Regions from separate parts of the Aquamicrobium sp. YD-1-mutant5 genome, predicted to be linked through region 4. Evidence: riboswitches for the same ligand, from Rfam matches in the RefSeq annotation. Region 4 holds a riboswitch; each other region holds the start of a gene.

The links. A riboswitch is a leader RNA that binds a small molecule or an ion and turns the genes downstream of it on or off. The one in region 4 is predicted to bind cobalamin.
Region 1: it holds a riboswitch for cobalamin, as region 4 does, so the genes downstream of both, AC5XE7_RS13245 (ribonucleoside-diphosphate reductase subunit alpha) here and AC5XE7_RS05845 (TonB-dependent receptor plug domain-containing protein) in region 4, are expected to answer to the same signal.
Region 2: it holds a riboswitch for cobalamin, as region 4 does, so the genes downstream of both, AC5XE7_RS18820 (ABC transporter substrate-binding protein) here and AC5XE7_RS05845 (TonB-dependent receptor plug domain-containing protein) in region 4, are expected to answer to the same signal.
Region 3: it holds a riboswitch for cobalamin, as region 4 does, so the genes downstream of both, AC5XE7_RS00115 (DUF1636 family protein) here and AC5XE7_RS05845 (TonB-dependent receptor plug domain-containing protein) in region 4, are expected to answer to the same signal.

The regions. Positions count from the first base shown of each region.
Region 1 covers NZ_JCAKKP010000008.1:115,004-122,456, reverse strand. The annotation lists gene AC5XE7_RS13260 (FAD-binding oxidoreductase) at 1-60, opposite strand, end outside; gene AC5XE7_RS13255 (aromatic ring-hydroxylating oxygenase subunit alpha) at 84-1,331, opposite strand; gene AC5XE7_RS13250 (ribonucleotide-diphosphate reductase subunit beta) at 1,606-2,727, opposite strand; gene AC5XE7_RS13245 (ribonucleoside-diphosphate reductase subunit alpha) at 2,892-5,786, opposite strand; cobalamin riboswitch at 5,890-6,108, opposite strand; gene AC5XE7_RS13240 (glutamine synthetase family protein) at 6,348-7,453, opposite strand, start outside.
Region 2 covers NZ_JCAKKP010000020.1:40,609-48,061, forward strand. The annotation lists gene AC5XE7_RS18810 (ABC transporter ATP-binding protein) at 1-36, opposite strand, end outside; gene AC5XE7_RS18815 (FecCD family ABC transporter permease) at 33-1,088, opposite strand; gene AC5XE7_RS18820 (ABC transporter substrate-binding protein) at 1,085-2,101, opposite strand; cobalamin riboswitch at 2,255-2,458, opposite strand; gene AC5XE7_RS18825 (TonB-dependent receptor domain-containing protein) at 2,744-6,418, opposite strand; gene AC5XE7_RS18830 (FecR family protein) at 6,563-7,453, opposite strand, start outside.
Region 3 covers NZ_JCAKKP010000001.1:19,911-27,363, forward strand. The annotation lists gene cobN (cobaltochelatase subunit CobN) at 1-2,130, opposite strand, end outside; gene cobW (cobalamin biosynthesis protein CobW) at 2,165-3,202, opposite strand; gene AC5XE7_RS00115 (DUF1636 family protein) at 3,199-3,618, opposite strand; cobalamin riboswitch at 3,656-3,857, opposite strand; gene AC5XE7_RS00120 (winged helix-turn-helix domain-containing protein) at 3,874-5,076, opposite strand; gene AC5XE7_RS00125 (NADH-quinone oxidoreductase subunit A) at 5,393-5,758, shown strand; gene AC5XE7_RS00130 (NuoB/complex I 20 kDa subunit family protein) at 5,749-6,330, shown strand; gene AC5XE7_RS00135 (NADH-quinone oxidoreductase subunit C) at 6,337-6,939, shown strand; gene AC5XE7_RS00140 (NADH-quinone oxidoreductase subunit D) at 6,940-7,453, shown strand, end outside.
Region 4 covers NZ_JCAKKP010000003.1:294,169-301,621, reverse strand. The annotation lists gene AC5XE7_RS05855 (FecCD family ABC transporter permease) at 1-622, opposite strand, end outside; gene AC5XE7_RS05850 (ABC transporter substrate-binding protein) at 619-1,473, opposite strand; gene AC5XE7_RS05845 (TonB-dependent receptor plug domain-containing protein) at 1,609-3,345, opposite strand; cobalamin riboswitch at 3,619-3,816, opposite strand; gene purE (5-(carboxyamino)imidazole ribonucleotide mutase) at 3,942-4,439, shown strand; gene AC5XE7_RS05835 (5-(carboxyamino)imidazole ribonucleotide synthase) at 4,436-5,512, shown strand; gene AC5XE7_RS05830 (fused DSP-PTPase phosphatase/NAD kinase-like protein) at 5,652-6,149, shown strand; gene AC5XE7_RS05825 (GbsR/MarR family transcriptional regulator) at 6,287-6,859, shown strand; gene cydD (thiol reductant ABC exporter subunit CydD) at 6,940-7,453, shown strand, end outside.

The DNA.
Region 1 (7,453 bases), on a different contig from region 4:
AAGGCGATCGTTCCACGGCGCCATCTCATCGAGATGGCGGTAGAGGCCGGGATCGGTCATGACGTTCACCGTCTCCTCCTTCGTCAGGCGACGTTCTTCAGGCGCGTTTTTCCGTCACCTGCCAGCCTCGGTTCGAGGAAATCCGCATACCACTGCACGAACTGGATGGTCCCGCCCTCATGAAGTTCCGAATAGGGGCCGGGCTCATAGGAGGGCGAGCGGATGCCGAAGGCGTTTTCCTCGACAATGCGGCGGTCCTGCTCGTTGGTCTCCATCCAGACATGGGCGAGTTCATGCGGGTCGTAGTCGACGCCTTCGACCGCATCCTTGTGCACCAGCCATTTCGTGGTGAGCATGGTTTCCTCCGGCCCGAGCGGAAGCACGCGGAAGGTCACGGCATGGTCGATCAGAACATGGTTCCACGTTGTGGGGTAGTGATAGAGCATCAGGCTGCCGATGCGGTCCGCATTGACCTGATCCGACAGATTGCGCTTCACCGCTGCCTTGCCGTTCATCGTGTAGCTGACGGAATCGCGCAGGAGCGGCGTGCGCGTGGCGCGATACTGGCCGTCCGGGCTGATGCGGAAATGGGACGGCAGACCGGCGGCTTCGCACTTGGCCCAGTGGGCGATCATCTCGGGATCGCTCTCGACATCGTTGACGCCGGTGACATTCGGAGCCTCCGGAAAGGTCTTGCAGAGTTCCGGATGGTTGCTGGCGCAGTGATAGCACTCGCGGTTATTTTCCCAGACCAGCTTCCAGTTGCCTTTCTCCACCGTCGTCGTCTCGAAGGCGACCTTGGCTTCGGTGAGGCGGTGCGGGTTGAAATAGGGGTCCATCATGGCGCGGAATGGCGCGAAATCGGCCGGCTGGTCGGCCAGGCAGATGAAGATGTAGCCCCCGGTCGCCTCGCAGGCGACAGGCTTCAGCGAATAGGAGCTGGGGTCGAAATCGTCGGCCATCTGGCGCGCGAACAGAAGCTTGCCATCGAGGTCATAGGTCCACTGGTGATAGGGACAAACCAGACGCGCCTGCGTGCCCTTCGCCGTGGTGCAGACACGGCTGCCGCGATGGCGGCAGGAGTTGTGGAACGCCCGGATTTTCCCCTCGCGGTCGCGCACGATCACCACAGGATAGTCGCCGATCTGCACGGTAAAGAAGCTGCCAGGCTTTGGCAGTTCGCAATCATGGCCGATGAACAGCCAGTCGCGATACCAGATCAGCTCCAGGTCCAGCTTGTAGAAATCGGGGTCGGTGTAGAAGGGCTGCTCCAGCGCATGACCCGGCTTGCGGGTGCGGATGAGCTCAAGCATTCTCGTACGGGCGTCCATGTCCTGTCCTCGCCAAAGGACTGAACTTGGTGGTGATTTGGGAATGAACGGCCCCGCGAGGGGTCACCCGCCATTCGCTCCCTGACCGCCCACCGCGATCAGTCGAAACCACTGTGCCGGGCCGCGTGCCTGTTTCGGATGAAGGCGGAAACAGGCAGATGCCTTGGGCTACAGCGATCTAAACATCATTCGCAGGTGCGGGGGACATGTGAAAACGACATCGCCTCGTCGCAGGACGACAGGCGATGTCGCGTGATTACGCCGTCGTTCGGGCCTAATCCCAGGCGAGCGCGCCACCGTTCTGATATTCGATGACGCGGGTCTCGAAGAAGTTCTTCTCCTTCTTCAGATCCATCGCCTCGCTCATCCACGGGAACGGGTTTTCGGTTTCCGCGAACACCGGGGCAAGGCCGAGCTGGGCGCAGCGGCGGTTGGCGATGAAGTGCATGTACTGCTCGCACAGCGCCGCATTGAGGCCGAGGAAGCCACGCGGCATCGTATCGCGGCCATAAGCGGCTTCCAGTTCGGCAGCGTCCGAAATCATGCCGCGCACCTCATCCTGGAACTCCTTCGTCCACAGATGCGTGTTCTCCAGCTTGATCTGGTTGATGACGTCGATGCCGAAGTTCAGATGGATCGATTCGTCGCGCAGGATGTACTGATATTGCTCGGCGATGCCGACCATCTTGTTGCGGCGGCCGAGCGACAGGATCTGCGCGAAGCCGGTGTAGAACCACATGCCCTCGAAGATGACGTAGAAGGCGACGAGATCGCGCAGGAACGACTGGTCGGCTTCCGGCGTGCCGGTCTTGAAGTCTGGGTTGTCGAGGTTCTGGGTGTGCTTGAGCGCCCATGCCGCCTTGTCGGTGATCGACGGCACCTCGCGATACATGTTGAACAGCTCGCCCTCATCGAGCGCGAGGCTTTCCACGATATACTGGAAGGTGTGGGTGTGGATCGCCTCCTCGAAGGCCTGACGCAGCAGATACTGGCGGCATTCGGGGTTGGTGAGGTGACGGTAGATGGCCAGCACGATGTTGTTGGCGACCAGCGATTCGGACGCGGCGAAGAAGCCGAGATTGCGCTTGAGCATGCGCCGCTCGTCCTCGGTCAGTCCGTCCTTCGATTTCCACAGCGCGATGTCGGCCTGCATGGAGACCTCGGTCGGCATCCAGTGATTGTTGCAGCCGGCGAGATACTTTTCCCACGCCCAGCGGTATTTCAGCGGCAGAAGCTGGTTCACGTCGGCGCGCGCATTGATCATGCGCTTTTCATCGACGGTGACGCGCGCCGCACCCCGCTCGATCTCGCCAAGTCCGGTGGCGTCGCCGGCAGGCGCATCCTTGCCCGGAAGCGGGATGGAAGGGTTGTTTTTGGGTTCGGACCAGTCGAGCATCTTATTTCTCCGGAAAGGCTTGGCGCACCCCATTCCTGACGCTTCAGGTATCGGCATGTGCCGGTCGGGATCGCATGAATGGTGAGGCACAGGATGGGGTGTCACATCACCCCATCCCATCCTGTCGGCTTTGCCCTCCCCGACCGGGGAGGGCAGGGGCCTGCTTACTGGCAGGCTTCGCAGTCGGGGTCGTCGATGGCGCAGGCCTTGCCCCATGCCGCGCTGGGGTCGACCACGATCGGCGTCGCGGCTTCCGCGGCCGCCATGCTGGCCGGCGAAACGGCGTTGAGCTTGCCGTCGGTGCCCTTGAGCGTCGACTTCTCGACATGGGTGGCCGAGCGCGAACGCAGGTAGTAGGTGGTCTTGAGACCCTTCTTCCATGCGAAGCGGTAAAGCTCGTCCAGCTTCTTGCCGCTCGGATTGGCGATGTAGAGGTTGAGCGACTGGGCCTGGTCGATCCACTTCTGGCGGCGGGAGGCCGCCTCGATCAGCCACGAAGAGTCGATCTCGAAGGCGGTTGCGTAGAGTGCCTTGAGATCGTCGGGGATGCGGTCGATCTGGCCCACCGATCCGTCGAAATACTTCATATCGGAGACCATCACCTCGTCCCACAGGCCACGCGCCTTGAGGTCATGGACGAGCTGTGCGTTCACCACGGTGAAGTCGCCCGACATGTTCGATTTGACGAACAGGTTCTGGTAGGCGGGCTCGATCGACTGCGCCACGCCGCAGATGTTGGAGATGGTCGCCGTCGGTGCGATTGCCATGGTGTTGGAGTTGCGCATGCCGGTTTCCTTCACCCGCTCGCGCAGGCTCGCCCAGTCGAGGGTGAAGGTGGAGTCCATGTCCACGCCGGGGCGCGCTTCTTCCAGCAACCTGATGGAGTCGATCGGCAGGATGCCCTTCGACCACAGCGAGCCCTCGAAGCTCGGATAGCGGCCGCGCTCGGCGGCGAGATCCACCGAAGCGGAGATCGCGTGGTAGCTGATCGCTTCCATCGAGCGGTCGGCGAATTCGACAGCCCCTTCCGAAGCATAAGGAATGCGCATCGCCTGCAGCGCGTCCTGGAAGCCCATCAGGCCAAGGCCGACGGGGCGGTGGCGCAGGTTCGAGGCGCGCGCTTCGGGGATGGTGTAGAAGTTGATGTCGATGACGTTGTCGAGCATGCGCATCGCCGTGCCCACGGTCCGGGCGAGGCGGTCGAGGTCGAGACCCTGCTCGGACACGTGATTGGCAAGGTTGATCGAACCCAGATTGCACACAGCAACCTCGTCCTTCGACGTGTTGAGGGTAATTTCCGTGCACAGGTTGGAGGAGTGCACCACACCGACATGGCCCTGCGGCGAACGGATGTTGCACGGATCCTTGAACGTGACCCACGGATGCCCGGTCTCGAACAGCATGGTCAGCATCTTGCGCCACAGGTCGAGCGCGCGGATCTTGCGCCAGACGCGCAGTTCGCCGGCCGCGGCCTTGGCCTCATAGGCTTCATAGGCGTTACGGAAGGCTGTGCCGTAAAGGTCGTGCAGGTCGGGAACCTCGTCGGGCGAGAACAGCGTCCACTCGCCGTCGGCCTCGACGCGCTCCATGAACAGGTCCGGCACCCAGTTGGCCGTGTTCATGTCATGGGTGCGGCGGCGGTCGTCGCCGGTGTTCTTGCGCAGGTCGAGGAATTCCTCGATGTCGACATGCCATGTTTCCAGATAGGCGCAGACCGCGCCCTTGCGCTTGCCGCCCTGATTGACGGCGATGGCGGTGTCGTTGGCCACCTTCAGGAACGGCACCACGCCCTGGCTCTCGCCGTTGGTGCCCTTGATGTGGGCGCCGAGGCCACGAACCGGCGTCCAGTCATTGCCTAGGCCGCCGGAATATTTGGCGAGCAGCGCATTGTCCTTCACGCCCTTGAAGATGGCGTCGAGGTCGTCGCCGATGGTGGTCAGGAAGCAGGACGAAAGCTGCGGCCTGAGCGTACCCGAGTTGAACAGGGTCGGCGTCGAGCACATGAAGTCGAAGGACGACAACAGGTTGTAGAATTCGATGGCGCGCGCCTCGCGGTCGATCTCACGGGCGGCGAGGCCCATGGCGACGCGCATGAAGAACGCCTGCGGCAGCTCGAAGCGTTTGCCCTTGGTGTGCAGGAAATAGCGGTCGTAAAGCGTTTGCAGGCCCAGATACTGGAAATGCAGGTCGCGTTCGGCCTTGAGGGCAGCGCCGATGCGCTTGAGGTCGAAGCGCCCGAGTTCGGGATCGATCAGGTCCGCCTCGATGCCGGTGCGGATGAATTCCGGGAAATAGGTGGCATAGCGCTCGGCCATGTCGGCCTGAGTGGCCTGCTCGGAGCGGCCGGTGACGAAGCTCAGCGCTTCGCGGCGAAGCCGGTCGAGCAGCAGGCGGGCGGAAACGAAGCTGTAGTTGGGCTCGGTCTCGACCAGCGTGCGCGCGGCAAGGATCGGCGCCAGCGACAGTTCATCCTCGGTGATGCCGTCATAGAGATTGCGCAGCGCCTCGTTGAGGATCGGCTGCGGGGAGACAGCCTCCAGCCCTTCGCAGGCTTCCTCGACGATGCGGCGGAAACGGCCCTCGTCCAGCGCAACCTTTTCGCCGGTGGCGCGGGTGACGTGGAGCGACGGCGCGGCGGATTCAGGAGCGGCGGCTTTGGCGGCCGCACGTTCGCGGGCGCGCTCTTCGCGATAGAGAACATAGGCGCGCGCGACCTTGTGGTGTTCCGAGCGCATCAGTGCCAGTTCCACCTGATCCTGCACGTCTTCGATATGGAAGGTGCGGCCTTCGCCGATGCGCCGGGTGAGGTTGCCCACGACCTGCTCGGTCAGGTCCTTGACCACGTCGTGCACGCGGCGCGAGCCGGCCGCCACCGAGCCCTCGACAGCCAGGAACGCCTTGGTCAGCGCGACGGTGATCTTGGTCGGATCGAAGGGCGTGACCGATCCGTTGCGGCGGATGATGCGGTAGCCGGGCTCCGTCGGGGTCCGGGCTTCGTTTTCTATGGAAGGTGGAACCGCATCGGTCCCGTTCGTCTGGAGTGCAGTGGTCGCCGGCATCTTATCCCCGTGGCGCTGTGGACGGGGGAGCTGACGGCAACGCATGCCCGATGGCGTGGCTCAGGCCACGTGGGCAAGCGCACCTCCGGGACACCCCGCCCGAGTTTCGTGCAGTATCACGGCAGGTCTCCTGGCTCACGGCTCATCGTCGCTGTCCGGCCTTCCCGGTGCCTGAAACGCACCAGTGACACGAAAAGGGACAACGACTCACCGTTTACAGTTGCGGGGGCAGCGTCGGATTTCCTCGCAAGGGCACCGACTTCCCTCTTAGCCCTCCAGATCCATATTGGCGCTGAAAGGAACCATGATGGCTACATTTAGTATCAGGAGCCGTTCTGGTGTCAACAGGTTGATTTTGAATTTGATGGATGAATTTATCTTATGCCCACAATCCAAAGGCTGCCTGTGCACAACGTCTTCATCGGAAGTTTTTTTGCCAGACCGGGCAAACGGGGCATTCCTGACGCATTTTGATGCCGTCCGGAACTCCCTGCCGGCGAGAAACACGGGTATAACCACAGGAAGATGCGGCGGCGGAAATTGATCCGCCGCCGGCTGGTATCAGATCGCTTCCAGATAGGTCTCGAATTCGAAATTGTTGACCCTCAGGGCGAAGGTCTCCAGTTCCTGCTTTTTGCACGCGACGAGAGAGCCGCGCAGCGCGTCCGGAAATATCTCCGCGACGAGGTTTCCGTTTTCGAAGCTGGCAATCGCCGAGGCCCAGTCGGGCGGCAGCTTGGTCATGTCGCGTTCGTAAACATCGGTTGTCGCCGGTTCCCCGGGGTTCAGCTGCTTCTCGATGCCGATGAGCGCGGCCCCCAATATGGCAGCCAGCACAAGATATGGATTTGCATCGGCCCCGGCCACGCGATGCTCGATGCGGCGCGCTGCATTTGGACCGCCGGGGATGCGGATCGCCACCATGCGGTTCTCATAGCCCCAGGCAACGGCGGTTGGCGCATGCGAGTTCGGACGCAGGCGGCGGAACGAATTGAAGTGCGGGGCAAACACCAGCGTGCTTTCCGCCATGGCGGCGAGTTGCCCGCCCACCGCATGGCGCAATATGTCGGAGCCGCGCGGCGTGCCGTCATCGAAGACGTTGTTGCCGTCTTCGTCGAGCAGGCTGAAATGGACATGAAACCCGCTGCCGGAGCGCTTGCCATAGGGCTTCGCCATGAAGGAGGCGATGAAGCCGTGCTTGCGCGCGATGCCCTTGACTGTGCGCTTGAAGAGTATGGCGTCGTCGGCGGCGCGCAGTGCGTCGGGAACATGGTTGAGGTTGATCTCGAACTGGCCGACCCCGTTCTCGGCAATGGCCGAGTCGACGGGAATGTCCTGCAGGCGGCAGGCCTCGTAGACTTCGTGCAGGAAACCTTCGAAGTCGTCGATCTCATCGATGGAAAGGGCCGCGTCGGAATCGAGCCGGCGGCCGGTGATCGGCGAGACCGGCCCGCGCGGGCGGGCAGGCTTCGGGTCGACCAGATAAAACTCCAGCTCGGTGGCGACGACCGGCGTCAGCTTCAGCGCCTTGTAGCGGTCGAGAATGCGGGCCAGCGCCCGGCGCGGATCACCAAGGAAGGGCGCGCCGCTTTCATCCGACAGCCAGAGCGGAATGAGCGCAGTGGGATGGGCGGTCCAGTCCATCGGCAGGATGCCGCGACCGGTCC
Region 2 (7,453 bases), on a different contig from region 4:
CACGCTCCAGCCGAGATTGCTTGCTTCAAGGATCATGGCCGGCGGCGTCCCCTGAGCAGGATCAGGGCGAAGGCCGGCGCGCCGACCAAAGCCGTGATGACGCCGATCGGCAGCACCTGACCGGGGATCATGGTGCGCGAAAGCACGTCAGCCGCGATGAGGAAGGCAGCGCCCGTCAGCGCCGTCGCCGGCACCAGACGCCCATGGCGTACGCCGACCACGAAACGCGCCGCATGCGGGATGACCAGCCCGACGAAGCCGATGGAGCCGACGATGGAAACCATGACGGCAGTGACCAGCGCGGTCAACCCGATCAGCACGACCTGCACCCTGCGCACGGCAATACCCAGCGAGGCTGCGGAGTCGGCGCCGAAGGCGAAGGCATCGAGCGCGCGCGCATGCCAGACGCAGGCAATCAGCCCGGTCAGGGCGATGGGTACGGCCAGCGTCACATCCGGCCAGCGCACGCCGCTCAGATTGCCGAGCAGCCAGAACATGATGCCGCGCGCCTGCTCGGCATTGGCCGACTTGGTGATGATGAAGGAGGTCAACGCGTTGAAGAGTTGCGAGCCGGCGATGCCCGCCAGAATGATCTGTCCTGTGCCGCGCGTGGAAACGCCGCCGCCCGCCGCCCGTGCCAGAAGGGCAACCAGCAGGAAGGCGGTGACCGCGCCGGCGAAGGCGCCGAGCGACATGGAGACCGCTCCGCCGCCGATACCGGCAATCGTCACCGTCACCGCACCCGTCGAGGCACCGGCGGAGATGCCGAGCAGATAGGGGTCGGCCAGCGCATTGCGCAGCAGCGATTGCAGCACGAGGCCGGACAGCGCCAGCCCCGCGCCGCAGGATGCGGCCACCAGCGCGCGCGGCAGGCGATAGTTCCAGATGATGCCCATATCGATCGGATCGAGCGGATAGGCAGCACCCAGAACCTTGTTGGCCAGCGTCTGCACCACGATGGAGAGCGGAATGGGCGTCTCACCGATGCAGGTGCCGGCAAAGACCGTCCCCGCCATGGCGACGAGCCCCGCAGGCCAGCGCCACCACAGGCGCGCTACGGAATGCCGGCCTGCGGTGGCAATGGTCACCTGGCGATGCCCTGTTCGACCAGCGCGTCCGCCAGCACCTCGATGCCGGAAACCGTGCGCATGGTGGCGTCCATGGCATGGGCATCCATCACCACGATGCGGTTGTTCTTCACCGCGTCCATCTGGCTGGCGACCGGATCGCTCTTCAGAAATTCGAGCTTCTTCTCGAAGTCGTCGGCAGGGAAGCGGCGGCGATCCATTTTGGCGATCACGATCAGCGTCGGGTTGGCCCTGGCGATGGTTTCCCAGCCTACGACCGGCCATTCCTCATCCGATTCCACGATGTTGCGGATGCCGAGCTTGTCGAGCATGTAAGCCGGCCCGCCCTTGCGACCGGCGACATAGGGATCGATGTTCATGTCGGCGCTGGAGAACCAGAACACGGCCGACACGTCCTTGAGATCGAGCGCTTTTGCGCGCTCGACCGCATCCTGCTCGCGCTTGACCAGATCGGCGACGACTTCCTCGCCCTTGTCCTGCACGTCAAAGATTTCGGCAAGTTCGCGCACGCCCTGATGGATGGTTTCGGTCGAGAAGGCGGCGCTGCGGGTGCCGTCGACGCCGACCGAGTTGTCCTTGGCCACGCAATCGGCAGGCATAACATAGGTCGGGATGCCGACCTCGTGGAACTGCTCGCGGGTGGCGACGATGCCTTCCGGCCCGACATGCCAGATGAACTGGATGGCAACGAGGCCGGGCTTCTTCGCCACGACGCTTTCGAAGCTCGGATCGTTGTCGGCGAGGCGCTCCACCTTGTCGTTGATCGTCTTGTACTCCGGCAGAACGTCGGTGAACCAGACGGAGGTGCCGGTCACCTTGTCGCCAAGGCCAAGCGCATAGAGCGCCTCGGTGGCGGCCTGTCCGACGGTTACGCTCGTGGCAGGAGCCTTGTCGAAAGTGATCGTCTCACCGCAGTTTTCCAGCGTGAGCGGGTATCTGGTGGGTTCAGCGGACGCATAGGCGGTGAGCAGCGCAAGGCTGGCGGCGGCAAGTGCCAGACGCGGGAAGGTCATGACGCGAAGTTCTCCGATCGGTTTGCGGCAGGGACCGAAGGCTTCGGGTCGGGACGACAATGGAAAGCCGCGCACCCCGAAGGATACGCAATAGAGCCCGTACAGGCAGGGACGGCTTCATCGACAACCTCTCCCGGGCACCCCGCCCGGCACATTCAGTTCCAGTTGTCGGCAGGTCTCCTGACTGACGGGTCACCGTCCTTTCCCCACCTTCCCGGGCCCGGGGCCCAGTGGCATTTCGGGGAGAGGACTCTACCGCCTACAGTTGCGGGGGCAGTTTCGTTTCACAGGCCTTTTTGAAGCCTGCGGCGAATTCCCTCTTCGTTCCTTGCGGAAACCGACACCTGCTCGTATCTCATGTGCGTCAGGCTTTTCAAGCAATTCGTCGCGCCTTCCCAGAGCCTTTCACGGCCCCTGTTGGGGTAAAATCACAGCTTGCAAGCCCGATCCTGCCTTGACCGATGATGGTGCTGAAAGAGCTGCCGGATGCAGTTGTGGCAGGGAACGAGGCTCTGATGCTCGCGGCCTGTGCGAGCGCCCTGCTGATCTTGCCGCGGGTGGCACGTCCGGCACGGAGACGCCCGATTTGGGCGCCTCCCGCTGCGGTGAAGCCTTCAGGTGTTGTCTCGTGATCTGCTGATCTCAGAACCGGTAGTTCAGACCGACCTTGATCATGTGGAAATCGAGGGCGTTTGAGGCATTGCGGCCGTTCACGGTACTTGAACTGCCCGGATGGTTGGTCGTCGTCGTCTCATAGATGGGCTTTTCATAGGGCGTGCAGAAGCTAGGATCCATGTCGCACAACCACGCCATGCTGGGGTCCTGCGAAGGGTCGACCGTTTCATAGCCGACGACGGTGGTTGTCGAGGTCGTATAATCCTTGCCTGTGCCCGCGCGGGCATTTCTGAACCTGAAATCCTTCTTGCCGAAGCGGCTGTAGGTATAGTCGGCCTTGATCGACCAGTTGTCGTTCAGCGCATATTCGAGGCCGCCACCAATGGTGAAGCCGGCGCGGGTGGCGGCGGCCTTCTCGACGGAGAAAACGGCCGTTTGCGTACCGTTGGGGAGGGTTTCATCGGCCTGGTCGGAAATGTACTGATCGCGCCATTGTGTTTCGCGCGCGAGCGCCAATCCACCCGTGGCATAGGCCATGAAGCGATTGCTGAAAGCGTAGCCGATCTTCGGGCGCAGGCTGGCCATCCAGTCGACGTCGTAGCTCGTATAAGCATCGGCATGCCCCTTGGCCGCCAGCACGGGGTCGGTGGACAGAACCTTCTTCGAGCCGGTGATGTTGTAGGTCTTGCTCCAGTCTCCCTCCAGACCGAGCACCACGCCATTGTCGAGCTGCCAGTTGTAGCCGGCCTGTACGCCGAACATGGCGCCGTTGAGCTTGAGGTCCGCCGATTCACGCGCGGCGATGGTGCTGTCGGAACCGTCGAGCGTCGTCGTGGAGCCCCATGTGCGCCCAAACGCGCCACCGGCATGTACACCGGCATAGAGGCCGCTCCAGTTGATGGCGGCAGCTTCGCCACCGCGCGCCGCGCCGTGGCCGCCCGCCAGCCCGGCAAGCGGATTGCTGAATGGCTGGAAACTCTGCTCGCCACCGAACGATCCCGTCAGGCTCGCATAGAAAGTCCGTCCCGGTCCCGGCTGCGTGACAAGACCGAGCGGATCGACATAGAAGCGGTCGAACAGGTTCTCCACGCGCACCGCGGCGGTCAGGTCCTCGGTGATCTTGTATTCGGCGAAGACATCGACAAGCGTGTAAGGCTTCCAGTCGACAAGGGAGATGAACTCGCTGGCGCCCTGCGCGGTCACGTCGCCATGGCCAATGGCGCGCGGCCCGACATGGGAAATGCGCCCGCCGACCGTGAGCTGGTCCTCCAGCAGCTTCTGCGACAGCGTCAGGTCGACGGTGTATTCGGGCTGCACATGGTTTGTCGCATAGTCGCCATAGAGCGACTTGTTCTCGCAGGTGCCGGCCGTGCGGCAATATTCGACGTTGAGGAAATAGTTGGCCGAGAGATCGGCCGTGAAGCCGCCGATCTCGTAGCGGCCGGAAAGCTCGATGCCGGAGAACTTCGCCCGGTCGATGTTCTCGATGTTCAGGGTCAGCGGCCCCGAGCCGTTGCGGACCGACCGTGCGATATAGTCCTTCACATCCCAGTTGAAGTAGCCGAGCTTGAGCATGCCCCGGTCTTCGCCGGTCAGCAGACCGTCGCGCGTCAGGTTGGTGCCGACTTCCCAGTTGCTGGAGCGCTCCGGCTTCACATCGGCGTTGGCGACCACACTGTTGAAGGCCGAGACGGATTCGATGACGCTGGGTGCGCGCATCGTGTTGGAATAGTTGACGTAGAACTGCGAACCGTCGAAGGGCTCCAGCGTCACGCCGACGGAGGGGCTGAACCCGCCATCATTGGTGCGGAAGCCGAGAACCCTGCTCTCGATGTCCTCGCGCTCATAGGGATCGTAGCGATCCTTCGACCAGAAATGCGAATAGCGGAGCCCGGCGTTCAGCGTTGCCCAGTCGACCGGCTTCCATGCCGCCTTCGCATAGATTGCGGCCTCATGGCGAATGGCGTCACGCGCGGTGTTCCACGCTTCCAGCGCTGCCGTGTGGCGGCTGCCCCGCGTATCCTCGCCGCGATAGGACAGGCCGTAGCTGAGATCGACATCGCCATAGCCGGTCGAGAATTTCGACAGGTTGGAGAGGTCGGCACCCCACATGTCGGAATCGGAACCGACCCGGAACCCGGCAGGCAGGCCGATCTGTTCAGGCGTTACGCCGCGACCGCCGCGGATCGGGTTGCGCAGTTCCAGATGCGTCCAGTAGAGATTGCCCTTCAGGTCGAAAAGCTCGTTATCTTCCGGATTCCAGCGATAGCGCGCGGTTACGGTGTCGAGGCTGGTGCCGGACGTCTGCGCCTGCTGCTCGGACTGTCCGTGCTTGCCGATCAGCCGCGAGGCGAGCCGGTCGCCGGCTTCGCTGCGATAGCCGGTATAGCCGAGCTGGAGGGTGTGGTCATCGGCAAAGCGTGCGGTCAGCTTGGCCAGCCAGGATTCCGTCTCAAGCTGGGTGTTCAGCACCTCCTCGCCGGCGCGATAGTTCACGACCCCGTCATTTTCATAGTAATTTTCCCAGTAGGTCGTGCCGTTGGGATTGCAGACGCCGTTGGGACACCATTGCTGCCGGCCCTTGTTGACCGGATTGGCGGAAGGCCCGTGCTTGCCTGCGTGATAGTTGCCCTGCTTGCGGCGCGCATAGCCGGCAAGGAAATCGAAATCCTCGCCCTTGTAGGCGCCGATAACGCTGCCGGCGCCGCGTGTCGGCGAAAGCAGGGAAGGCTTGTCCATCCCGGTTTCCGAGGCTTTCGGAACTTCGCCGGCAGGGTCCCACGGTGCAAAGGGCCACTGATAGCCTGCCTTGTCACCGGCATGGGGCTTCGACGTGTTGGTGCCGATCTCGCCCTTGACCCTGACGCCCCAGGTGTTGCCCGGCTTGACGATGTCGTCGGCGTTCACGGTGCGCATGGCGACAGACCCGGCATTGCCCCATGAGGCGGTGTCCGCGCCCTTGGTGACGTCGATGCCGGCGATGAAGTCTGGATCGACATAGGTCCGGTTGGAGACGCCCTGATAGCCCTGATAGACGGTGACGGCGTTTTCCGCGCCGTCGATGGTCGTCGTCACGCGGCCCATGCCCTGCATGCCGCGAATGTTGACGTCGACGGCACCGGCGCCGTTGCGCGCCTCGCCCGACATGACACCTGCCGTGCCACGGAACATGTCCGCCGGGCTGGAGCCGCGAAAACGCTCGATGTTCTCGCCCTCGATATGGCTGGTCGCGGCCGCCGTCTCATAGGGGCTGTAGGGTGAGCCCTCTGCATTGCCCTTGACGTCGATGGTGGCAAGAACCATCGAGCCATCGGAGGGCTGCGGCTCGAAAGCCTCTGAAACACGATCCACAAGCGTTGCGGTCGCCGGCCCGGTAAGGCTCACCCGGATGCCGGTTCCGGCAAGCATGGTCTGCAACGCCTGCGCGGGCGACATCGCGCCCGAGATTGCCACCGAGGTTTTGCCGCGCACGATTTCCGACGTGTAGCCGACCTGCCAGCCGGAGGCGCGGCTGAACGCGCTGAGCGCCCCGGAAAGCGGCTGGGCGGGAATGGAAAATCGCACCGTCTGCGCCGCGGTGGTCGAGGTCGATTGGGCGAAAGAAACGCCCTGCAGCAGGATCAGCGAGGATACCAGCACAGTGCTTGCCAGCAGGAGCCGCACCGGCGCTTTGCCCACGGCTGCCGTTTTGGCGCGAGCCATTGCTGCGTGCGGTGCCGGACCAGTGCGATGCCCCATGAGGAGAGTTCCTTGCGTCAGAGTAGATGCGGCGATTTTTCTCTGCGGAAGAGCGCCTCGAACATCTGACGAACGAGCTGGTCCGATCTCACAAAAAAACTTGAGTAATCAGCGAAGAATTATGATTCCGCCGGGCAAACGCGTGACTTTCGCTCCGGCCGCTTCCGCCAGAGAACGGATGACGCCTTCAGGGTCGTCCAGCCTGTAGTTGCCGCTGACCCTGATGTGGCCAAGGCCGCCGTCGACGGTTATCACGCGGCCGGTGTAATAGCGGCCGAGATCGGTCAGCACATCTGCGAGCGGCTTTTCCTGAAAGATGATCCATCCGGTGCGCCAGGCAAGCTCGTTTTCCGTGTCGACCCCGGCGACAGGAGAAAGACCTGCCGGCGATACCTCCACCATCTGGCCGGGCGACAGGCTGGCATGGTGTGCCTCATGCGCGCGTTGAGCAACCTCGACACGCCCGCGCTCAAGGATGACCGTGTCTTCACCGCCGGTGCGTACCGAAAAGGCGGTGCCTTTCACTTCGACGTCGCCGAAAGCACCCGCAACCCTGAACGGTCGGGCCGGATCGGAAACGACATCGAAGAAGGCTTCTCCGCGCAGCAAAGTGACGGATCGCTTCTGTCCCCCGAAATCGAGCGCCACCGCCGAAGCGGTGTTGAGCAGAATGCGCGAGCCATCCGGCAACACGAAGGCGCTTTGCTCGCCGGTGGCCGTCAGATGGTCCGCATTCCAGCGCAGCAGCATCTCGGGATAATACCGGATACCGGCCGCGACCATGACTACGGCCGCGAGGGCAGCAATCCGTATCGTCCAGCTGCCGGAGCGGTGCACCGGCACCCGGGCCAGCGGCGTCCTTTGTTCCCGCCTTGCATCAAGCCGGCTGGCATGGCGGGCGCTGGCGATACCCAGTTCGGGAAGCTCCCACATGTTCTGAAGCTTTGCGAAAGCTGCTGCGTGGCGCGAATCGCTGTCCAGCCAGTCTTCAAGCCGGCC
Region 3 (7,453 bases), on a different contig from region 4:
GCCGGCGGTGACGTGGCGGCCGTCGAGCGCGGCGAGAAGGCCGGTTTTTTCGGCCTCGGCGCTTTGCAGTCGCAGCGGGTCGGTTTCGTCAGCCGGAGCGCGGCCATAGATGTGCAAGCCGTCCTTGATGGCGAAATCCTTGAGGTCGCACAGCCAGGCATCGATGCGGCGCAGCGCCTCGTCGGGCGCGTCGGTGGTTGTCACGCCGGCCTCGACGGCAAGCCCCGTCTCTGCGGCGGTTTCCACGATCAGCTTCGCCAGCCGGTCGCGACGACGGCGGTCGAGGCCGTCGGCCTGCGCATATTCGTCCACCAGCCGTTCCAGCTTCTGCTGATGCTCGTCCAGTCCGGCGCTGGTGAGCGGCGGCGGCAGATGGCCGAGCGTGACGGCTGAAATGCGCCGCTTCGCCTGCGCCGCCTCGCCGGGATTGGAGACGATGAACGGATAGACGACCGGCAGCGGGCCGGTGACGATCTCGGGGAAACAGCTTTCGCTGAGCGCCACAGTTTTGCCCGGCAGCCATTCCAGCGTTCCGTGTGCGCCGACATGGACGATGGCCTGGGCGTCGAGCACCTTTTGCATCCACAGCCCGAAGGCGACCAGTTCGTGGCGCGGGGGCAGGGTGGGGTCGTGGTAATCGGACCGGCGGTCTTCCGAGCGGCCACGATCCGGGGCGAGGGCGACGGTGACGTTGCCGAAACTGGCGGCGCGGAAGGTGAAGTGGGTTCCGGCAGGTTCGCCCCATGCGCCGGTTACGGCCTCGCGTGCCTCGGCGGGCAGCTTGGCGAAGTGAGTTTTGTAATCATCGACAGCCAGTGCGTGGCTGCCGCAGTCGATTATATCGAGCAGGGCGCGCGGCGATTGCGGAATCCGGTCAACGACATAGCCGGCGTCCTTCAGGTCGTGAAGCATGGCAAGCACGCTGTTCGGCACATCGAGACCCACGGCATAGCCGGTGCGGCCCGGCGCGCTCGGATAGTCGGGGATGAGGATGACGATGCGACGATCGGCCGGCGGCGTGGAGCGAAGGCGCAGAAACGCGGAAAGCCGCCGCGCCACCTGCGCGATGCGATCGGGCACCGGCTGGTTGACGTTGGCGCGCAGGCCGAGTGCGGCATCGGCATCCGCCTCGGTCTTGAAGGAAATGGCGCCGGCCATGATGCGCCCGTCGAGTTCGGGTAGCACGGCGTGCATGGCGAGATCGGCGGGCGCAAGGCCGCGCTGGCCGCTTTCCCAAGCCTCGCGTTTTGTCGTGGCGACGACCACCTGAAACACCGGAATGCCGGTGCGGTCGAACAGCGTTTCCGCACCCGGTTCGGCACCTGAAGCGAAGGCCGTGGCGGTGACGATGGCTGCTGGTTGCAGAGCCGCGATTGCCTCTTCGACAAAGCCGAGAGAGGCTGCGTCTTTCAGGCTGGAGACGAAGACAGGCACTGCCGCGATGCCGGTGCGGCGCAGTTCCGTCGTCAGCGCATCGATGGGGGCGATGTCGTTCGCCAGCAGCATGGAACGGTAGAACAGGATCGGCACGACGGATGCAGATTTGTCGTCCGCCAGCAGCGGTGTTTCGACAACGCCTGTTCCGGGTTCGTAATAGCCGGCCCGCGGCACCGGCGTGGGAGCCGCAGCATCGGCCTCATGGCCGGCCAGCCTTGCCAGACGGCGCACCAGCGCCTGCATGTTGGCCGGGCCGCCTTCGCGGAAATAGCCCAGCAGCAGGGAAAGTTCCTCGCTGGGCAGGGTGGAGGCCTGCGCCAGCCGCTCGTCCTCGTCGCGGCATTCGCCGGGCAGCAGTGCCAGCCTGATGCCTTTGGCGCGGGCGATGGCGGCAAGCTGGTCGCAGCCATAGCGCCACCAGTCATAGCCGCCCAGAAGACGTACCAGAATGACCTTTGCGTGGCTGGCGACGCTGTCCACCCACAGATCGACCGACATGGGGTGGCGCAGGTCGCGCAGGGCCGCCAGCCGCATCGAGGGCAGGCGATCCGCGTCGGCTTTCCACGCGGAGGCCAGGGCGGCCAGATCGCTGTCGGTAAAGGACAGCGCCACCACCTCGCCTGGCGTCTGGCGCAGGTCGACCGGCTCGATGACGTCATCGAGCGAGGCGGAGGTGGTGGTCAGGATATGCATGGTTCAATCCTGATGAGCGGCGCGCCTGCCGTGTTCAGCCCGCCAGTATCTTCTCGATCGCCGGCTGGTCGAGACCTTTCAGGCCGATGACGACCAGCTGCGAACGGCGCTCGTCCTGCGCCGTCCAGGCGCGATCATAATAATGATTGACGCGCGCACCAACAGCCTGAACCAGCAGGCGCATCGGCTTGCCCGCAACGTCCACGAAACCCTTGACGCGCAGCACGTCCTGCTGCTCGGCAGCGATGGCGATGCGGCGGGCGAGGTCCTCGGGATCGGTGACAGCAGCGATGTCGACGATAAAGGTGTCGAAATCGTCGTGCTCGTGATCGCCGACGCCGTCATGATGCGACTTGCGGTTTTCGATGTCGTCCTCGACGGCGAGACCGAGGCCGAGCAGGATTGAAGGATCGACCTTGCCGTGCTCGGACGGAACCACCTTCACCGCCGGCCCGATATGGGCATCGACGATCCTGCGGGCGCGCCCGGCGGCGGCTTCATCGAGCAGATCGTTCTTGGAGAGGATGATGAGGTCTGCGCAGGCGACCTGATCCTCAAAGACCTCCTCGATCGGGTCGTCATGGTCGAGCGACTCGTCTTCTGCGCGCTGGGCGGCAAGCGCGTCCATGTCGGAGGCAACCTTGCCCTCGGCAAGGGCCGGGCCATCGACCACGGCAATGACGCCGTCGACGGTGACGCGGCTTTTCACGCTCGGCCACTGGAATGCCTGCACCAGCGGCTTCGGCAAAGCGAGGCCGGAGGTTTCGATCAGGATGTGGTCGACCTTAGGCGTGCGCGACAGGATCTGGTCGAGCGCCGGCACGAAATCGTCGGCAACCGTGCAGCAGATGCAGCCATTGGCCAGTTCGACGATGTTTTCCTCGGGGCAGGTGTCGATGCCGCAGCCTTTCAGGATTTCGCCATCGACGCCGACATCGCCGAATTCGTTGACGATGAGGGCGAGCCGCTTGCCTGCGGATTGTTCGAGCAGGTTGCGGATCAGCGTGGTCTTGCCGGCGCCGAGGAAGCCGGTGACGACGGTGCAGGGCACGCGGGTGGCGTTTGCGGTCATGATTGGTCCTTCAGAAGGGTCAGGGGAGGAATGCGCGCGACAAGGCCGCGCTTGAGTGAGTCTGGGCGGCCGCGCCACGGAATTTTTCCGTCTTCGGCGTTGGCCAGCTGACACGCGCCGATCACCAGATCGGCGCCGCTGTCCTCGGCGAGGTCGCCGAAGACATAGCTCCAGGCCCCGTCGTGCAGGATGGAGGCGCTGAGGCGGCGCTTGCAGTTGCCGAGGCATTCCACCGTGCGCACCTCGACTGGCTGGCCGGCGGCGGCGCGGCGCGTGTTTTCGGCCAGCTTCTCACCGGCGCGCGGATGCGTATCCGAGCCGCTGGCGTCGCGACAGGAAATGCAGACGATGATCGTGGTGTCGCTGGTCCGGTTGCCGGACTGGCCGGTTTCGCAGGCGGCGGGATTGCTGTCCAAAATACGCTCCTTGCCCGGGACACCCGCCAGGCTTGCGGCTTTTCTCGTACAGACGGCAGGTCTCCTGGCTTGCGGGTCATCGCCCTGATGCCGCCTTCCCGGGGATAACCCAGTGGCTGCCGGCAAGGGCTCGTCGCTTACAGTTGCGGGCACAGCCGCGGAGTCGGGAAAAATCCCTCACCGCGTTCCCTCTTAGCTCCCCTTCTTTGAAAGAGGAGACCGTCGCGGGGATTTAGGCTTGGGCGGGTCGCACTGTCAACGCGCGGCGATGGCGGACAGCGCAGGTCCGAGGCTGCCGGCCGGGGTGATTTCCATGCGATCGAGTTGCAGCCACTGGCGCATCTGGTCCAGCTCTTCGCAAAGTGCGGCTGCGGTTTCGGGCGGTGCGTCGGGTTCGGCATAGGCGGCATGGACGCGCAGAATGCCGGCGGGTCGGTCCGCTTTCAGATCGACGCGTGCGACAATCCTGTCGCCCAGCAAAAAGGGCAGGACATAATAGCCATATTGCCGCTTTTCGGCCGGCGTGTAGATCTCGATCCGGTAGCGGAAGCCGAACAGGCTTTCGGTGCGGTCCCGCTCGAACACCAGCGGGTCGAAAGGGGCGAGCAGGGTGCGGGCCTCGATCCTGCGCGGCAGACGCGCGTCGCGGTGCAGATAGGCTTGCCTGCTCCATCCTTTGACGGTGACGGGAATCAATTCCCCTTCCTCGACAAGATCAGCGATGAGCGGTGCGGTCTCGGTCGCGGCAAGTCGAAAGTAATCGCGCAGGCAGGCGGCGGTGGCGATGCCATGGGCGCGCGCGGAAATGCGCAGCAATTCGCGCTGGGCATCCGCCGGAGAGGGAACCGGCAGGTCGAGGACTGCCCGGGGCAGAACGCGTTCCGGCAGATCGTAGACCCGCTCGAACCCGCGCCTGTGGGCGGTGGTGATTCTTCCCGCCCAGAACAGCCACTCAAAGGCCATCTTTGCCTCGCTCCAGCCCCACCAGCCGCCGGAGCCCTTGTGGCCGTCCATGTCGGAGGCGGCGAGCGGGCCGCGCGTTTCAACTTCGCGAAATATCTCCGCGATGAAATCCGCGCGCTCGCGGCCGAACCTGGCCAGTCCGCGATACATCTCCTCGCCGCGCTCTGCCCTTTCCATGCGCCATCGCAACAGCGGATAGGTCTCCAGCGGCAGCAGCGAGGCCTCATGCGCCCAGTATTCGAAAAGCTGGCGCTTCGCTCCCGGACGGGCCGCGTCGTCGAGCAGCGAAAGCGGGTAGGGGCCAAGCCGCGAATAAAGCGGCATATAGTGCGCCCGCACCACGGCGCTGACCGAGTCGATCTGGAAAAGTGCGGTGCGGGAAACGACACGGGAGACGTGTCGGCGGTCGGGTGCACTTTTTGCGCGAGGCGCGCCGAAGCCCTGCGCGGCCAGCGCAATGCGACGTGCAAGGGCGGGGGAAATGGTTTCCTTCATATGATCCAAGCCTATCTGGAGTCATGGTTTACAGCAGCCCGATTCCTGCACGCTACCAGCTAAACCCCGGGAATACTGTCAGGACTAAAAGTGGAGTAAAAAGTGAAGGAAATCAAAGATGATCAGTTTTGTCGCAGATAGTGTGCAGTGCAGCGTTTTGAACAAGGTTTGACTTGCTTCGGCCATCCGCCTGCGCTAACCCTCGCCGCGTTGCAGCATGGGGCCGAAGAGGTTCCAGGGCAAATCTGTCACGCTTCCGTAACAGGGCCGGCTGCGCTAGTCTCAGGCGGATCCGCCGCCAACGGAAAGTTGCAGCATGAACGAGTTGCTAAGTTCGTATCTGCCGATCGTCATCTTTATCGGCGTGGCACTGGTGATCGCACTGGCGCTGATCGTGGCTCCCTTCCTGGTGGCCTATCGCGACCCCGATCCTGAAAAGCTGTCGGCCTACGAGTGCGGTTTCAACTCGTTCGACGATGCCCGCATGAAGTTCGACATCCGCTTCTATCTGGTGTCGATCCTGTTCATCATCTTCGATCTGGAGGTGGCGTTCCTGTTCCCGTGGGCGGTTTCGTTCGGCGATATCGGCATGCTCGGATTCTGGTCGATGATGGTGTTCCTTGGCGTTCTCACCATCGGCTTCATATATGAGTGGAAGAAAGGGGCGCTGGAATGGGATTGATCAGCGATTCCGGCACGCTCGTCGCGCCGCAGCCTAAGGGTATCCTCGATCCGCGTACCGGAAAGCCGGTCGGTTCGGATGATCCTTTCTTCATCGGCATCAACGACGAGCTGGCCGACAAGGGCTTTCTCGTCACTTCGACCGAGGCGCTCATCACATGGGCGCGCACCGGCTCGCTGATGTACATGACCTTCGGTCTGGCCTGCTGCGCGGTGGAGATGATCCACACCGCCATGCCGCATTACGACAGCGAGCGCTTCGGCGTCGCGCCGCGCGCTTCGCCGCGCCAGTCCGACATCATGATCGTGGCCGGTACGCTGACCAACAAGATGGCCCCGGCGCTGCGCAAGGTCTACGACCAGATGCCGGAACCGCGCTATGTGATCTCCATGGGCTCCTGCGCCAATGGCGGCGGCTACTATCACTATTCCTATTCGGTGGTTCGCGGCTGCGACCGCATCGTGCCGGTCGATATCTACATACCGGGCTGCCCGCCCACAGCCGAGGCGCTGCTCTACGGCATTCTTCTCCTGCAGAAGAAGATCCGGCGCACGGGTACGATCGAGCGGTGATGAAATATGAGTGAAGCACTCACAGAGCTTGCCGCCCACATCGCATCGAGGGGTGGTGTCGAGGTCCTGCACAGCGAGCTTGCCTATGGCGAGCTGACGATCACCGTTGCGCCGGCAGATATCGTGAAGATTTCGCGTTTCCTGCGCGATGACGAATCCTGCGGCTTCGTGTCGATCATCGACGTGTCGGGTGCGGATTACCCGGCGCGCGCCAACCGCTTCGATGTGAATTATCATCTGTTGTCGCCGCGTCGGAATCTGCGCATCCGCGTCAAGGTTCACGCGAACGAAGAGACCATCGTGCCTTCCGTCACCGAGGTGTGGCCGGGCGCAGACTGGTATGAGCGCGAAACCTACGATCTTTATGGAGTGCTGTTCTCCGGGCATCCGGATCTGCGCCGCATCCTCACCGATTACGGTTTTGAGGGGCATCCGCTGCGCAAGGACTTCCCGCTGACCGGCTTTGTCGAGGTTCGCTATGACGACGAGGCCAAGCGCGTCGTTTACGAGCCGGTGGAACTGAAGCAGGAGTTCCGCAATTTCGACTTCCTCTCGCCCTGGGAAGGCACCGACTATGTGCTGCCCGGCGATGAAAAGGTGAAGCAGTAAATGGCTGAAACCTCCGTCCGCAATTTCAACATCAACTTCGGTCCGCAGCATCCGGCGGCGCACGGCGTTCTGCGCCTCGTTCTGGAGCTGGATGGCGAGGTGGTCGATCGCGTCGACCCGCATATCGGGCTTTTGCATCGCGGCACCGAGAAGCTGATGGAGCACAAGACCTATCTGCAGGCCGTGCCTTATCTGGACCGGCTCGACTACTGCGCCCCGATGAATCAGGAGCACGCCTTCGCGCTGGCCGCGGAGCGTCTTCTGGGAATCGAAGTGCCGAGGCGTGGCCAGCTGATCCGCGTGCTCTACTCCGAAATCGGCCGCATCATGTCGCACATCCTCAATGTGACGACGCAGGCCATGGACGTCGGCGCGCTCACCCCGCCGCTGTGGGGCTTCGCCGAGCGCGAGAAGCTGATGGTGTTCTACGAGCGGGCCTCCGGCTCGCGCATGCATGCGGCTTATTTCCGGCCGGGTGGTGTGCATCAGGACCTGCCGCAGAAGCTGATCGAGG
Region 4 (7,453 bases):
GCATGATCCAGCCGATCAGCATGAAGGGCGCGGAGAGCCACACATGCGTCATCGAGCGGTCGGTGAGCGAGCCCAGCATCCAGAACATGATCTCAAGGGCTGCGAACGGATTGGGCGACAGGTTGAGCGCCAGCGAGGTCATGGCCCCGGCGAAGCTGGTGACGGCAATGCCGGCGAGAATGACGATGAGGGCCGACCCCCGCGCACCGGCAAGGGCCTGCACGACCAGAACGGCGGCTACCGCGCCGGCAAGGGCGGCAAGCGGCAGAGCGAGCAGGAAGGCGGCGGACAGGCCGGTATAGATGGCGAGCACAGCCCCCAGCGAGGCCGAAGCGCTGATGCCGAGCAGGCCGGGTTCGGCCAGAGGATTGCGCAAATAGCCTTGCAGGACAGCGCCGGAGAGCCCGAGCGTTGCGCCGATCATCAGCCCGAGAATGGCGCGCGGCAGCCTGATCTCGCGCATGATGAGGGCAACGCCATCGGCTTTGCCGGAGAACAGCGCGGCCATGCTGTCGGCAACGCCGACCGCCGCCGGGCCGACCGTCAGCGACAGCAGGAACAGCACCAGGGTGAGCGCGGCAAGCAGCGCGATCAGGAGATGGTAACGGCGATCGGCGTTCATGGCTGGCTCTGTTCCCCCGCCGCATCCTGCAGCATGAAGGCGGCATCGAGGGTGAAGGGCGCGCCGCAGATCATTTTCGCGACCGGCAGGTCGACGACCTGCTGCCCTGCGAGGGCACGGAAAGCCGGGTGGACGAGGTTTTCCTGCGCCAGCGCCGGTGCGCCGTAATCGCTGCTGGAACGGCCGATCAGATCGGGTTTTGCCATGATGAGCTGCTCCAGCGGCAGGCGCGCCGAGCCGGCGATTCCCAGCCTTTCGGCGATGTTGACCAACCCCGCCGCGGTGAAGATCTCGTTGGCCAGCGTGCCGCTGCCTGCCGTGTAGCTGTTTGGCTCATAGAGCGCGATGGTGCGGCCGGATCGTGGGCCGGTGGCGAGACGCGCAAGGCCGGCGTCCACCTCGGCGACCAGTTCGGCGGCGCGCTGCTGGCGATGGAGGAGTTCACCGATGCGGGCGATATGGTTACGGACATCGTCAAAGGAGGTTGCCGGGGCGAATTCCTCCACCCTGAATCCCAGACGGCGCAGCAGCCCGACGGTGGCGCGCGAGGAGAAGGTGCCGGCGAGAACGAGGTCGGGTTGCATGAGGAAGATTTCCTCGGCAAGCGCGTGATTGATCGCGAAGGCTTCGGCCTGCCGCGCCATCGCCGAGCTGCGCGGGTCGCTGGCCAGCACGGAGACCGAATGAAGCTGCCCTTCGCCTGCAATCAGCATGGCGAGCTGGTCGGTACACAGGTTCAGGGAGACGACGCGGTGGGGCGCGGTATCCTGCGCAAGGGTCGGCATCACGGAAAGACCCAAGGCAAATGCCATCAGCAGATTTGCGCGCCATGCCGCAAAAGTGGCGCGCAAAGGGGAATGCTTTCGGCGGTTGCCTCCTGGCACTAGAGCATTTCCGGTGAAAAAGGGATCACTTCCAATGCTCTATCTCCTTGTTTTCACGCAGTTCCGGACGCAAAACCGCTGCGCACTTTTGCTGGAACTGCTTTAGAACTTCGCCTTGATTCCGGCGAAGGCAGCGATGCCGGGTGTGCCGTAGTCTTTCACGGTCTGGTAGTTCTCGTTGAGCAGGTTTTCACCCCGAAGGTAGATCTGCGTGGACTCGGTGAGTTGGTAGGCGACTTTGGCGTTGAGCAGCACATAATCATCCAGCTTTGCGCCGCCGTCCACGACATCCGCGACGAATTTCACGTCTGCGCCAATGGTCCATTTTTCGGCGGGCCGGGCTTCGGCCGAAAGGACAACGGCATGTCGCGGAATACGGACGTTATGGGTGCCGTCCGCCTTGCGCGAATCCGTGTAGGTGTAGGACCCGCCGAGGTCGAGCCAGCCGGTGGCGGCGTAGGTGAAGGAAGCTTCGACACCTTTCGAGCGCGTGGTGCCGGGAGTTTGCTCATAACCTGAGCCAAATGTAATCAGGTTATCAACGTCAATTCTGAAATAGGTGAGATCGGCAAGCAGCTTGCCTTCAAGCAGTGATTGTTCGATTCCAATATCGAAGCTTTTGCTGGTTTCCGGTTGAAGCCCCGAATTGCCAATTGGGCCCCACTGGCTTGCCGGCGCATACAGTTCATATAGGCTGGGCGCGCGAAAACCTGTTCCATAAGATGAATGAAGGCGGGTTCCTGTGGTGGCAAACAGGTAGGACGCCGTGCCGCGATAGGTGGTGTGGCCGCCGAATTCGGAATGCTCGTCATGGCGAAGTCCAGCGGTGAGCACCAGATCATTCATGGGTTCGAGAACCGCCTGAGCCCACACGCTGGTGAGGTCGAACTTGCCCAGCGGGCTGCCGCCGCCGGCATCGTCGGCTTCCTGTTTTTCATGGTCGAGGCCATATTGCAGGAGAACTCGTTCCGTCGCCTCGAACGATCCCTGATAGTCGATCTTCTGCCGCGTGCCGATGAAGGAACTGGGGGAACCACCCCACACGCTTTCACGGTCCGATTTGAAACCTTGAGCGGAGACGGTGTTCTTCAGCCTGCCGTCCATGAGATCGAAATTGAGGCCGAACCGGCCTCCGGTCATCCTCGCCTGCTCATAGCTGTCGGGATCGTCAGGGCCTGTGCCATCGAACTCGGCCTTGGAATTGAGGTGAAGGATCGAGCCGAAGACCGAAAAGGCTTCGTTGATCCTGTGTTCGGCGGTTAGGTCGATATTCAGACTGTCGAGGCCATCCCGCTCCCGGCCGTCTGCCAGGGCCGAGATGCCGTCGGTGTGCAGTCCCGAGATGTTGCCTGCGAATCCCGATCCTTCGTTCGCAGCCGCAAATCCGTAGCGGCCGCGCACGGTGCCGAAAGAACCGCCCTCGGCCTCAACCGTATGGTGAATGCCGCTGTCCGGTTGGCCGAGTGTCGAGATGTTCACCAGACCGGCTATGGCACTGGAACCGTAGAGGGTGCTCTGGGAGCCCTTCAGAACGTCCACATTGCTGATGCCGCCGGTGAGAAGATACTGGTAATGCGTCAGCACCTGTGTGCCGGTTGGATCGGAAATGTCGATGCCATTGTAGAGCGTCTTGACGTAGCCGGAGCCAAGTCCGCGCACGAAAAGGCCGGTTGTGCCGCCGAGGCCGCCATTTCTGGCAACCGAAACGCCGGGCAGCAGGTTCAGATAGTCGCTGAGGACCGGACGGGATTTCGCCCCGATTTCCGCCTGCGTGATCCGCTCCACCTTCGAGCCGACCTTGTTCTTTTGGGTCGGGGTGCGGTTGGCGGTTACCGAAATCGTCTTCAGCTCGATGAATCGCCGGCCTGCAGACCTTCATCCTGCGCCCGGACAGTACCGGTAAGCGTCAGCGAGCAGATGCTGGCCGCCAGAATCGTTGTTCTCATCGTCATTTCCCCCTGCCGGGCACGGGTGCGCCCGGAAAAACAGCCTTTCACCGGGAACTGGCAGGCAGGGGAGGTGCAGTCTGCACCCCCGGCCGTACCGGCACGCGGCAACACGTTTCGTGTCACCGCTGCGGACGGCCGCGCCCGATCTCACCCCGAGATCAGACATGGGTGACCGGAACCGGCAGGTCTCCTGACTTCCGCGTCATTGCCTCCCGCCGCCTTCCCGGAGCGTCAAGATCCAGTGGCATATCGGGGGAGGCTCGGCGGCTACAGTTGCGGGGGCAGTCGCGGCTTTGCCGGCAATGCGGCAGACCGTGTTCCCTTTTCATCCGTAATCGGAACCAGTTCCGGTTGCGACGCTAAGCATCGCTGGCACGGCGTGTCAATTCGGACAGGACGGGATCAGCAGTGCCCGCCGCACTTCTCGTCCTTGCGGGGGGGCGAAAATTCCGCTACGTCGCCGCTTTAGCTGACGGGAGCAGGCCATTGACCGACCGACAAGCCGATGTCGCCATCATCATGGGCAGCCAGTCTGACTGGGCGACCATGCGCCACGCCGCCGAAACGCTCGCCGAGCTTGGTGTGTCCCACAAAAGCCTCATCGTTTCCGCGCATCGCACGCCGCAACGTCTCTATGACTTTGCCCACGGCGCGAAGGCTGCCGGTTACAAGGTGGTGGTGGCCGGTGCCGGCGGGGCCGCGCATCTGCCGGGCATGACGGCGGCGATGACGTCGCTGCCCGTGTTTGGCGTGCCGGTGGAATCGAAGGCGCTGTCCGGACAGGATTCGCTGTTGTCGATCGTGCAGATGCCGGCCGGCATTCCGGTCGGCACGCTGGCCATCGGCAAGGCCGGCGCGGTCAATGCGGCACTTCTGGCCGCTGCCGTGCTGGCACTCACCGACGATGCGCTGGCCGGGCGGCTGGAAGCCTGGCGCGCCGCGCAGACCGACAAGGTTGCCCTCGAGCCGAAGGACGACGCGTGATGCTGGCGCCCGGATCGACAATCGGCATCGTCGGCGGCGGCCAGCTTGGCCGCATGCTGGCCATGGCCGCCGCCCGCCTCGGTTACCGCATCGCGGTGCTGGAGCCGCAGGCCGATTGCCCGGCCGCGCAGGTGGCGAACCGGCAGATCGTGGCCGCCTATGACGATCCGGCCGGGCTGGCCGAACTGGCCGCAATCAGCGATGTCATAACCTATGAGTTCGAGAATGTGCCGGTGGAGGCCGCCGAGAGGCTCGCCGGGCGCGTGCCCGTGCTGCCGCCGCCCCGCGCGCTGGAGGTGTCGCAGGACCGGCTGAGCGAAAAGCAGTTCCTCAACGGCATCGGTATCGACACGGCCCCCTTCCTTGCCGTCGACAGCGACGCGGACCTTGCGTCCGCCCTGCACAGCTTCGGCGGCAACGGCGTGCTGAAGACGCGCCGCATGGGCTATGACGGCAAGGGCCAGCGCGTGTTTCGCCATATGGAAAGCGGCAGCTATTCCGGCGTCTTCGAGGCGATGGGGTCGGTGCCGCTGATCCTCGAAGGGCTCATTTCCTTCGGGTGCGAGATTTCGGTGATCGGTGCGCGGGGCGCGGACGGCAGGGTGGAGACCTATGCGCCGGCGCGCAACGTCCATCGCGACGGCATCCTGCACACCTCCACCGTGCCTGCCGCCGTTCCCGACACTACCGCCGACGTTGCGCGGGCGGCAGCCGCCTCGATACTCGAAGCGCTCGGCTATGTGGGCGTCATCGGCGTGGAGTTCTTCGTGCTGGACGACGGGTCGGTGCTGGTCAACGAGATCGCGCCGCGGGTGCACAATTCAGGCCACTGGACCGAAGCCGCCTGCGTCGTTTCGCAGTTCGAACAGCACATCAGGGCCATTGCCGGGTTGCCGCTGGGCGACACGCGCCATCACAGCGCCTGCGTGATGGAGAACCTGATCGGCGACGATGTCGCGCGCGTGCCTGAACTCGTGGCGGAACCGGACGTCCTTGTCCATCTCTATGGAAAGGCAGAGGCGCGTCCCGGCCGCAAGATGGGCCATTTCACCCGCCTGACCGGCCGCAACTGAGCCTGCGGCAATGGCCGTACGGCGCATTCTTGTTCCTGTCGCAATTCGCTGTCAGGAGTAGCCGGGATCAAAGGCGGGGAAGTCTGCATTGCGACGTATATGGGTATTCGCCGCCGTATTGCTCGGCGCCCCGCTGTTGATGGGCGCTCATATGGGCGTGCAGCAATTGCTCGGCAACTTCCATGAGGTGATACCGGGCGAATTCTACCGCTCCGGACAACCGGACGGGGACGACGTCGCGGCCTATGCGGACCGCTACCGGATCCGCACCATCATCAACCTGCGCAACGAGACCCCCGATGCCGAAGCGCTGGCAGCGCGCGCGGCGGCGGAGGGCCGTGGCATCAGGATCATCGATTTCCCGATGTCCTCTTCGAAGGGCCTGCCTGTCGAAAAGTCTGCCGAACTTGCCGCCCTGATGCGCGACGCGGAAAAGCCGCTTCTGGTGCATTGCGACCATGGTGCGAACCGCACCGGGCTGGCATCGGCCATCTATACGGGTGCGATCGCCGGCAAGGGCGAGATCGCGGCCGAGCTGCAGCTTTCACCCTATTACGGCCATGTGCCGATCCGCGGGGTTGGGCGATACGAAATGTATCGTTCCTGGGACCGGTTCGAGGAAACGATCGGCTTCTGAAGCTGGTTGCGGCCAGCTTTCCCTGACGTTCGCACAGATTTCCTTTTGTACGTGTACGGGTGCGACATGGTGCCCAAGTGACTTCCGGCGTGGCGGGACGTACTGAATTTTCAGAAATTTCTGAAAATTGGTCAATCATGAACCTTCCGCCACTCATACAGTCTTTCGTACTGCACTTCGGCGAGATGGGCAGCCGCTGGGGCATCAACCGCACGGTCGGCCAGATCTACGCGCTGCTCTATGTGTCGCCTGGACCTCTCTGCGCAGATCAGATCGTGGACGGGCTCGGCATTTCGCGCTCCAACGTCTCCATGGGGCTGCGCGAGCTTCAGGCGTGGAATCTGGTGATGCTGCGCCACATTCCCGGCGACCGTCGCGATTTCTTCGCCGCACCCGATGACATCTGGCAGATCCTGCGCACGCTGGCAGAGGAGCGCAAGAAGCGCGAGGTCGATCCCACCCTTTCGGTGCTGCGCGAGCTTCTCATGCAGCAGCCGGGCAGCGAAGAGGAACGTTACGCCCAGTCCCGCCTTATGGAGATGAACGGACTCATCGAACAGCTCACGAACTGGTATGATGACGTCAAACGACTCGATACGGAACGGCTGGCGACACTGCTCAGCCTCGGCTCAAAGGTGACGAGGCTGCTCGATGCGAAGGATCGCATCGTCTCGCTTGGCCGCAAACGCAGGGGGGACGGACAACCGTGAGTGCGCTCGACACGGCGATTGCCCGGCAACTGGCTGAGGAACCCGCCCTGCGGAGGCCGGCTGAAGCCGAAAACCCCCAAATTCCGGAGCAGGTTGCGGTCGGGACGAAGCGCCGTCGCCGCGCTTCAAAGCCGTCCGCGTCGCCGGGCAGGCTGCCGATAGCTCTTCAGTCTGCCGCATCGCTGATCTGGATCGGGCAGGCCGCTCTGCTGGCGCTGGCCATCGGCGATATCGCTGCCGGTGCCGGAATGAACGCGGTGATCTGGCCGGCCGTCGGGGTCTTCCTGCTTGGCGTGGTGCGGGCGGGCATGGACCGGGCAGGTTCGCGTCTTGCCTTCGCCGCCGCGCGGCGGGAACTTTCACGGCTGCGCGACCATGCCGTTTCGGTGCTCGCCACCCGCTCGCCGCTCGATGCGTCTCGTCCGTCATCCGGCTTCGTCGCCAGCACGATGGCCGAGCAGGCCGAGGCTGTGGTGCCCTATGTCGCGCGTTTCCAGCCGCTGCGCTGGCGCGCCGTGATCGTTCCGCTGGCCATCTTCGTTTGCGTCCTGCCTCTTTCGTGGGTGGCTGCCCTGATCATGCTGATCGCGCTGC